DNA from 2 places in the Paraliobacillus sp. X-1268 genome. Region 1 is predicted to be linked to the other one. Evidence: predicted binding sites of a transcription regulator. Region 1 holds the regulator's gene; the other holds the start of a gene.

The links. The regulator LexA, encoded in region 1, represses DNA repair genes until DNA is damaged. The targets are predictions, from matches to a motif close to CGAACATATGTTCG.
Positions count from the first base shown of each region.
Region 2: D2K62_RS07915 (RpnC/YadD family protein) is a predicted target of LexA. The motif match lies at 2,068-2,081, and genes of this name have one in related genera.

Region 1 is NZ_QJSK01000001.1:335,203-339,640, reverse strand. Features, by position in the region: gene D2K62_RS01805 (YfhO family protein) at 1-482, shown strand, start outside; gene D2K62_RS01800 (N-acetylmuramoyl-L-alanine amidase) at 727-1,536, shown strand; gene lexA (transcriptional repressor LexA) at 1,578-2,210, opposite strand; gene D2K62_RS01790 (YneB family resolvase-like protein) at 2,503-3,168, shown strand; gene D2K62_RS01785 (DUF896 domain-containing protein) at 3,246-3,470, shown strand; gene tkt (transketolase) at 3,578-4,438, shown strand, end outside.
Region 2 is NZ_QJSK01000004.1:61,696-66,133, reverse strand. Features, by position in the region: gene nagB (glucosamine-6-phosphate deaminase) at 1-291, shown strand, start outside; gene D2K62_RS07925 (GntR family transcriptional regulator) at 371-1,096, shown strand; gene murQ (N-acetylmuramic acid 6-phosphate etherase) at 1,122-2,018, shown strand; gene D2K62_RS07915 (RpnC/YadD family protein) at 2,143-3,156, shown strand; gene D2K62_RS07910 (5'-nucleotidase) at 3,261-3,524, shown strand; gene D2K62_RS07905 (Parvovirus coat protein VP1-like protein) at 3,604-3,843, shown strand; gene D2K62_RS07900 (NAD(P)-dependent alcohol dehydrogenase) at 3,907-4,438, opposite strand, start outside.

The sequences.
Region 1 (4,438 bases):
TAAACGATTATAAAACTGCACGAAAATCTAATCAATCTATTTATAAAACATATGATGATGAGCTAACAATCCGCGTAGATAATTCGAATAAAATTCGAATTAGACTACCTAAAGGAAAGTACATCTTAAGAGATTTAGAACTATATCAAACAGACTATGCCCGTTTGGAATATCAAAAAAACAAGGTATCAAATAATAGTACGTTAAAGTGGAAAGATAATCGAATATCCATAACTTTTAACAACGATAGAAATGATTATTTCATGATGCTACCTATTCCATTTGAAAAAGGGTGGCAAGTTAAAGTTAATAATAAAAAGCAAAAAATTGAGAAGGTTAACTATGCTTTTATTGGATTTCCCATAGACAAAGATGAAAACGAGATAGAATTACTCTATTATCCACCTTATTTTATACTATCGATTGTTTTATCGAGTTTTAGCCTACTCTTATCTATATTAATTTGCAGAAGAAACCAATAAGAGAAAAAGTCATATTTTGCGGTTGCCCGGGTAATATTTTCGGAAAGTCTTATATTAAATCAGTTGTTTTCTTATGGAATTTGTTATTAGAGGAATTCTAAGCACCAGTTTTAATGAGGATATAGGAATTAGTTGTTAGAATATTTAAGAAAAGAATATCTAAATTTAAGCCTCCGTTATGGAAGATCAGTCCACACGTAAAACCTTTTTATTTCATATAAAGGTAGTGAAGGAGGTTTGACAAATGACGAAAATTTTTATTGATCCTGGACATGGGGGAAATGATTCAGGTGCAAGTAGTAACGGGTTAGTAGAAAAGGATATAACATTAAATATTGCTCTAAAATTACAACAGATATTGAACGATTCTTATCAAAATGTCACCACACGTCTATCAAGAACAACAGATCAGTCAGTTTCCCTGACCAATCGAACAAACGCTGCGAATGATTGGAATGCCGATTACTATCTTTCCATTCACATTAACGCAGGTGGCGGTGTTGGTTTTGAAAGCTATATATGGAATGGTAATTTTGCTTCGAAATCTGAAACAGAACGATTGCGATCTACTATTCACGACGAAATTGTTGAAACGATTGGATGGCGTGATCGAGGTAAAAAAGAAGCGAATTTTCATGTGTTAAGAGAAACGACGATGCCAGCAATATTGACAGAAAATGGTTTTATAGATAATGATGCTGAAGCTGAAGAAATGAAAACGCCACAATGGATTGAACAAGTAGCACGTGCACATGCATCTGGTATCGCACAAGCATTTGAATTAGAAGAAGACTCGAATGCAGAAGAACCTGATACGTCATCTTTTTACCGAGTTGTTACAGGTTCGTTTCAATCCGAGAAAAATGCGAAGCAACGTAGATATGTTCTAAATAGGCATGGTTATAGTAGTTTTATAACGGAATTTAATGACCAAGGGCAAGTTTACTTCCGAGTGATTGTTGGGTCATTTCAAAACAGGTCCAATGCTGAAGGCCGTGTAGATGAATTAAATGAAATAGGGTTTGATTCATTTATTAGTACGTTCAACGGATAAAAGAAATCTCCACTATGTTTAAGTGGAGTTTTCTTTTATTGTTAATGGATATTTCTATATAAGCCTATTACTCTACCTAAAATGGAAACATTATCATATATGAGTGGTTCCATTGTTGCGTTTTCGGGTTGTAGACGAATATGGTCTTTTTCTTTGAAAAAGCGCTTAACTGTAGCCTCATTCTCATCTGTCATGGCGACTACAATTTCTCCATTTTGAGCGGTTTGCTGTTGTTTTACAATTACCATGTCACCATCTAATATACCTGCTTCGATCATACTTTCGCCTTCAATTACAAGTACAAAAATTGACTGATCGGTAGCATCTCCATGTGTAAGAGTTAAAGGTAGTGGGATGTATTCTTCAATGTTTTCAACAGCAGTAATGGGGATACCAGCAGTAACTTTCCCTATAACAGGTGCAAACGTTACTTCTCCTTTAGGAATACTAGAGTCATCAGCGGCATGTAATACTTCTATTGCTCTAGGTTTCGTTGGATCTCTACGTATGTATCCTTTTTTCTCTAGTCGAGCAAGGTGCCCATGTACGGTGGAACTTGATGCTAGACCAACAGCCCCGCCAATTTCTCTTACTGAAGGTGGATATCCTTTTGCTGCTACTTCATCTTTAATATAATCTAAGATTGCTTGTTGACGTTTTGAAATTTTCGTCATAATGATGCACCTCCGTACATATTTTATTAGTGAAAGTATAGCATGTTTATCACAAATACACAAACATAAGTTCTAAAAAAGACTTGACAGGAACAATCGTTCGGTTATAATAAAATACAGATGCGAACAATCGTTCTTAATATCAAAGGAGGAAACAAAATGTTTAATAAAATAACTAATATTACTATGGTGGATTTATTCTATTTCATTTCGTTCATTCTTACGTTAGGATTTATGTATATGGGTTTAGTTTCTAGTTAAAAAATATGTTTAAAATAGAAAGGTAGTTATCATGCGAGCGATTATATACTGTCGGGTAAGCACGGAAAAAGAAGAGCAGTCTTCTTCCTTACATAGACAAAAACAAGAATTGATAGAGTTAGCAGAAAAAGAACAAATGGAAGTCATCAGTATTATAGAAGAAAGGCAAAGTGGATATGAAATTGAACGAGATGGTATTTTATCCATATTAGAAAAATGTGCAACTGAAGCAGTGGATTGTCTATTAGTTCAAGATGAGACAAGACTAGGAAGAGGTAATACTAAAATTGCCTTATTCCATCAATTTTCTAAGTTAGGTGTGAAAATATATGCTTTATCCAATCAAGGAGAATTACAATTATCTGAATCTGATGCAATGGTTTTACAGATTGTAGGTGTTGTTGAAGAGTACCAACGTAAAATTCATAACATTAAAATAAAACGAGGGATGCAAAAAGCTATTAAAAATGGCTACGATCCAGCTAAAAACCTTCGTAACCGTGATCACGCAATTGGTCGCAATCGAATTGAATTTCCAATTGAAGAGGTAAAACGTTTGCGAGACAATCAATTAACTTTTGGTGAAATAGCGACTACGCTTCGTGGATTGGGTTTTCAAGTGTCCAAAGCAACAGTTCACCGAAGATACCAAGAATATGTATCGCTTGAATCTGAGCATACCTTTCATATAGAATGAATAGACAAGGAATCCATATTAAAGGATACTTGTCTTTTCTGTTTTCGAGAAAACTTTATACGTAAAGGAGAAGAATGATGTTAGCTAAAGATAAATTAGATCGTATTAATATGCTGGCTAAAAAGGCCAAACAAGAAGGGTTAACAAGTGAAGAAAAAGAAGAACAGCAAAAACTAAGACAAGAATATTTAAAAAATGTACGACAATCTTTTAAAAATGAATTCAAAGGGATGAAGATCATTGATCCTAATGGAGATGATGTCACTCCAGAAAAAGTGAAGAATTTGAGAAAAGAAAATTAAAAATAATTGAATATTCTTGAAGATAGTACTTGTTTATTATCCGTTTTCATTATAGGATATTAATTGTACGTACATATTTTCATAATTTTCGAAAGGGGATACAAAGTATGTCAAAACAAACTGAACAACGCTCTATTAACACGATTCGCACGCTATCTATTGATGCAATTGAAAATGCTAACTCTGGGCACCCAGGATTACCAATGGGGGCAGCACCAATGGCATATACATTATGGACTGACTTTATGGACCATAATCCGAAAAACTCTAGTTGGTTTAACCGAGATAGATTTGTATTATCAGCAGGACACGGATCTATGCTATTGTACTCGTTACTACATTTATCAGGTTACAACGTATCAATTGAAGATTTAAAAGGATTTCGTCAGTGGGGATCTATCACTCCAGGTCATCCTGAAGTAACACACACGGACGGAATTGAAGCAACTACTGGGCCATTAGGACAAGGTGTTGCGATGTCTGTTGGTATGGCAATGGCTGAAGAGCACTTAGCTGCTAAATACAATAGAGATAATTTTAATGTAGTTGATCACTTTACTTATGCGCTTGTTAGTGATGGCGATCTAATGGAAGGTGTTTCACATGAGACAGCATCTTTAGCTGGACATTTAGGCTTAGGTAAACTTATTGCACTATATGATTCTAATGACATTTCATTAGATGGTGAATTAGACCAGGCTTTTTCTGAAAATGTAGAAGATCGTTTTAAAGCATATGGCTGGGAAGTAATTCGAGTAGAAGATGGCAATGATATTATCGCTATTCGTGAAGCGATCAAAAAAGCGAAAACAAATCTAGATCAACCTACTTTAATTGAAGTGAAGACTGTTATTGGATATGGTTCACCAAATAAATCAGCTTCTTCTGCTTCACATGGTGCGCCATTAGGTGCAGATGAAATTAAATTAACAAAAGAATTTTATGACTGGAGTCATGAAGATTTCTTC
Region 2 (4,438 bases), on a different contig from region 1:
ACTAGAACACATGTAGAAACGTTGACTGACATGACGCGTACTGCAAATGCAAGGTTTTTTAATAGTCTAGAGGAAGTACCTACGCATGCAATTACGATGGGAATTAGCACCATATTGCAAAGTAAAGAAATATTACTATTAGTATCTGGCAAAAAAAAGAGTGATGCACTTACAAGATTACTAAAGGATGAAAAATGGGATCCGTCGTTTCCAGCCTCTGCATTGCACCATCATCCAAATGTAACGATTGTTGCAGATGAAGAAGCATTGCAGTATGCTAATGTTAATTAAATAAGGCTATTTAAAGAGATAATCTATTCATTGGATCAAATGAATAGATTGTTTGCACGTTTGAAAGGGGTAACCGAGAATGATTGATAAAAATTCACCCGTTCCAATCTATCACCAACTAGAGCAACATATTAAACAATTAATAGAAAAAGGTGATTTAAAACCAGGTGATATGATTCCATCTGAACGTGAATATGCTGATAAGTATAACGTAAGTAGAATGACAATACGCCAGGCAATTGTGAATCTAGTAAATGAGCGTTATCTTTATCGTGTAAAAGGCAAAGGAACATTTATTAAGGAAAAAAAGTTAGAACAAAGTTTACAAGGACTAACTAGCTTTTCTGAGGATATGAAATCAAGAGGTATGAAAGCAAGTAGTAAGTTAATCAGCTTTGAGATTATTCCTGCTGACAGCAAACTAGCAAATCAGTTGGGAATTCAAGAACATGGTCCGGTCTATGAAATAAAACGAATTCGTTTAGCTGAAGAAGAACCAATGGCACTGGAGCGTACTTATATTTCTGCAAATAAAGTAAAAGGCTTAACAGAGGAAATCGTACAACAATCTCTATATGAATATATGGAAGAGAAACTTCTTTTGAAAATTGCTAAAGGCACGCAAGAAATTGAGGCAGCTATTGTAAACAATGAAGAAGTGGAATACTTAAAAATTCCAGAACATTCACCGATTATGTTAATTCAGCGTGCAACTAGTCTTGAAGACGGCACAATAGTTGAAGTGGTCAAATCCTCTTATCGTGCAGATAGATACAAGTTTATGATTGAATTAACGAGGCTTTAAATTTCTATGTATCGGGGTGAATGCAATGAAAAAAATACCTATTACGGAATCGGTTAATGAAAACAGTTTAGCGATAGATGAAATGGATGCAATGGATATTGTTACATTAATGCTTGAAGAAGACCGCGTGATATATCAAGGCGTAAAGCCCTGTTTACCTCATATAGCACGTGCTGTTGATTTAATCGTCTCCCAATGGAACAAAGGTGGACGTGTATTTGTTGTTGGGGCTGGAACAAGTGGGAGAATTGGTGTACTTGATGCGGTCGAGCTAGGACCTACCTTTTCCGTTTCAGCAGATCGTTGGATAGCGATTGTTGCTGGAGGTTATGAGGCGATGTGGCATCCACTTGAACAGCATGAAGATGAGAGCGCTAAGGTTATGAAGGAATTAGAACAGTATAAATTAAATTCGCGTGATGTTGTGATCGGAATAACTGCTAGTGGATCAACCGCATTTGCACTGGCGGCAATCAATTATGCGAATGAGGTGGACGCGGTGACGATAGCGATAAGTTGTAATCATGAAGCAGCTGCTTCTGCTATAAGTGATTGCGCAATTGAAGCTGTGGTTGGTCCTGAGGTTATACGCGGCTCAACTCGGTTGAAGGCAGGTACAGCGCAAAAGACGATTATCAACATGTTGTCTACAGCTACAATGATTCGACTCGGAAAAGTCTATCAAAATCAAATGGTAGAAGTACAACTTATCAATAAAAAGTTAGTCAAACGCGCTGAGCAATCTTTAATGGCGATTACAGATATATCAAAACCTGAAGCAAAAGAACTTATGAAAAAAACAAGAAATGATTTGAAAAAGGCTATTTTTATAAGTATGACAGATGCAAGTGTTGAACAAGCGGACAAATATTTACGAGAATCAAACGGACACTTGAAAAAGGCATTACATGATTTCTTCTAGTAATCCTGCCTGTTTAGTCACTTTCTGAAATGAAACGATTCGGAAAAAACGAACATTAGTTCTTTATTTGTATGCTCCTTTGATGTATACTTATAGTAACTATATGAAAGGGTGGTGATTATGATTGCCAGCGTTATTAACAGTTCATGAAGATAGGCCTATATACATGGACCACGATCAGTTGTTCAAGCAGTTGATCGGTACATTTTTCGAAGAATTTATATCGCTATTTTTCCCCGAGATTCACCAACAACTAGATTTCTCATCCTTAAAGCCCCTAGCAGATGAAGTATTTACTGATTTAATTCATGGAGAAAGACGCCAAGCAGATATGGTGATGGAAGCAACATGGAAAGAACAGGATACACTACTCATTATACATGTAGAATCACAGAGTTATCCGCAAGAAAATTTTGATGAAAGAATGTTTCAATACTTCAGTTTGTTGTATACTAAATATAGAAAACCAATCCTTCCAATTGCACTATTTACCTATGATGCGATTCGAGATGAACCAGACGTTTTTGAAATGACATTTCCTTTTCACCATGTATTAACTTTCCAATTTTTAAAAGTTGAATTAAAGAAACATAATTGGCGTACTTTTTTAACGTCTGATAATCCGATCGCAGCGGCATTATTAAGTAAAATGGGTTATAAACAGACAGAGAGAATACAAGTGAAAAAGGAATTCTTACGTATGTTAGCGAGAATGGAACTGAATCCAGCCAAAATGGAATTAATATTCGGCTTTTTTGAGTCGTATATGAGTCTAAATCAAACAGAGGAGGAAATTCTAATGGAAAGTTTGCGAGAATCCAAAGATGAAAGTCTAGAGGAATTCGTGAAAAAACTGCCTAACTCCTGGCGTGATAAAGGTTTGCGTGAAGGAAGGGAAGCAGGAAAGATCGAAGGAAAAATAGAAGGAAAAATAGAAGGAAAGATAGAAGGCAAGATCGAAGGAAAAACAGAGGCACTTGCAGCTGTTGCTATTCGATTAATCACAAAATTTGTAGCTCCCCTTCCAGATGAGATGGAGAAAAAGTTAAATGAACAAGAAATCGAGACATTAGAATTGGTTATCGACCATATAGATAATTTCAAAAATATAGATGAAGTAAGAGAGTACTTGAAATAATTTTTAGGTTCAACAACTTCTTGAAATATAATGGTGTCTGATGAGTCTTGTGGAGAGTAATCGCTGCAAGGCTTTTTTGTAACATGCTATAATTATTAAAGACTTTGGTATTCCTGCAAAAAGAGTTTGGATCAGATGAAAAGACGATTCGAACAGCTTTAGTCACAGCTCGGAATTTGCATGCCCACGAACGTGTTATTCGCACTTTAAGATCATGGGATATTCGAATTGACGAGGCATTTTTTCTTGGAGGGGCTTCAAAAGAAAAGATTCTAGAAGCATTTGGAGCGCGTATCTTCTTTGATGATCAGGAAGTTCATTTATCAAAAAACATTCCATCAGCCAGAGTACCCTACAAAAATAAATAAATAGCAGTAAGTTGCACACACAGTCGTTCTCTCTCCGTTCCCATATAATATTATAAAATATGAAATGGAGGAATCTGGTATGCCTTGTTATCCTGGTTATCGTTATTGTGGTCCTGATTGCAGCGGTCCTGGTACGCCGGTTAATCGATTAGATGCAATTTGTATAGAACATGATGCTTGTTACCGAAGATATGGTCAAAAAGTGTGTGATGATATCTTCTTAAGACAAACGAGTCGATTAGCAAATCAACCTAATAAAATAGGGAGAGATGCTAGATTTATGAATAGAGTTATCGGAAATAAACGCAATAGGTACTAATATTTTTCATCATAAAAAACTGTTAGCTTTAACAAAAGCTAACAGTTTATAAAATAAAGTCCCTTATTCCATAACAAGTATTGGTTTAATCGTACTACCATTCTTCGAGTCTTCAAATGCTTGTTTCACATCTGTGTATTTGTATAATTTCACTAGTTTATCGAATGGGAAGAGCCCATCTTGATAGAATTTCACTAGTTTTGGTATAAACGTTTGTGGAACAGCATCGCCCTCTATGACACCTTTTATCGTTACGGCTTTAAAAACCACATCGCTTGTATAATCCAATGTCACATCTTTTTTACCTACTGCTACTGAGGCCAGTACCCCTTTAACACGTAAAGATTTTACGGCTTGAACAATTACGGTGTTGACACCAGTGGTTTCGAATCCATAATTGGCGCCACCATTCGTAATTTTGTTAATTTTTTCAACTGGATCTTCTTTTGTACTATTAATAGTGTGTGTTGCGCCTAATTCACGCGCCAACTCTAAACGACTATCATGAATATCAACCGCAATGATTGTAGAACAGTTACTAATCTTCGCAGCCATTAAACCACTTAAACCAACGGCACCGGTACCATAAATAACA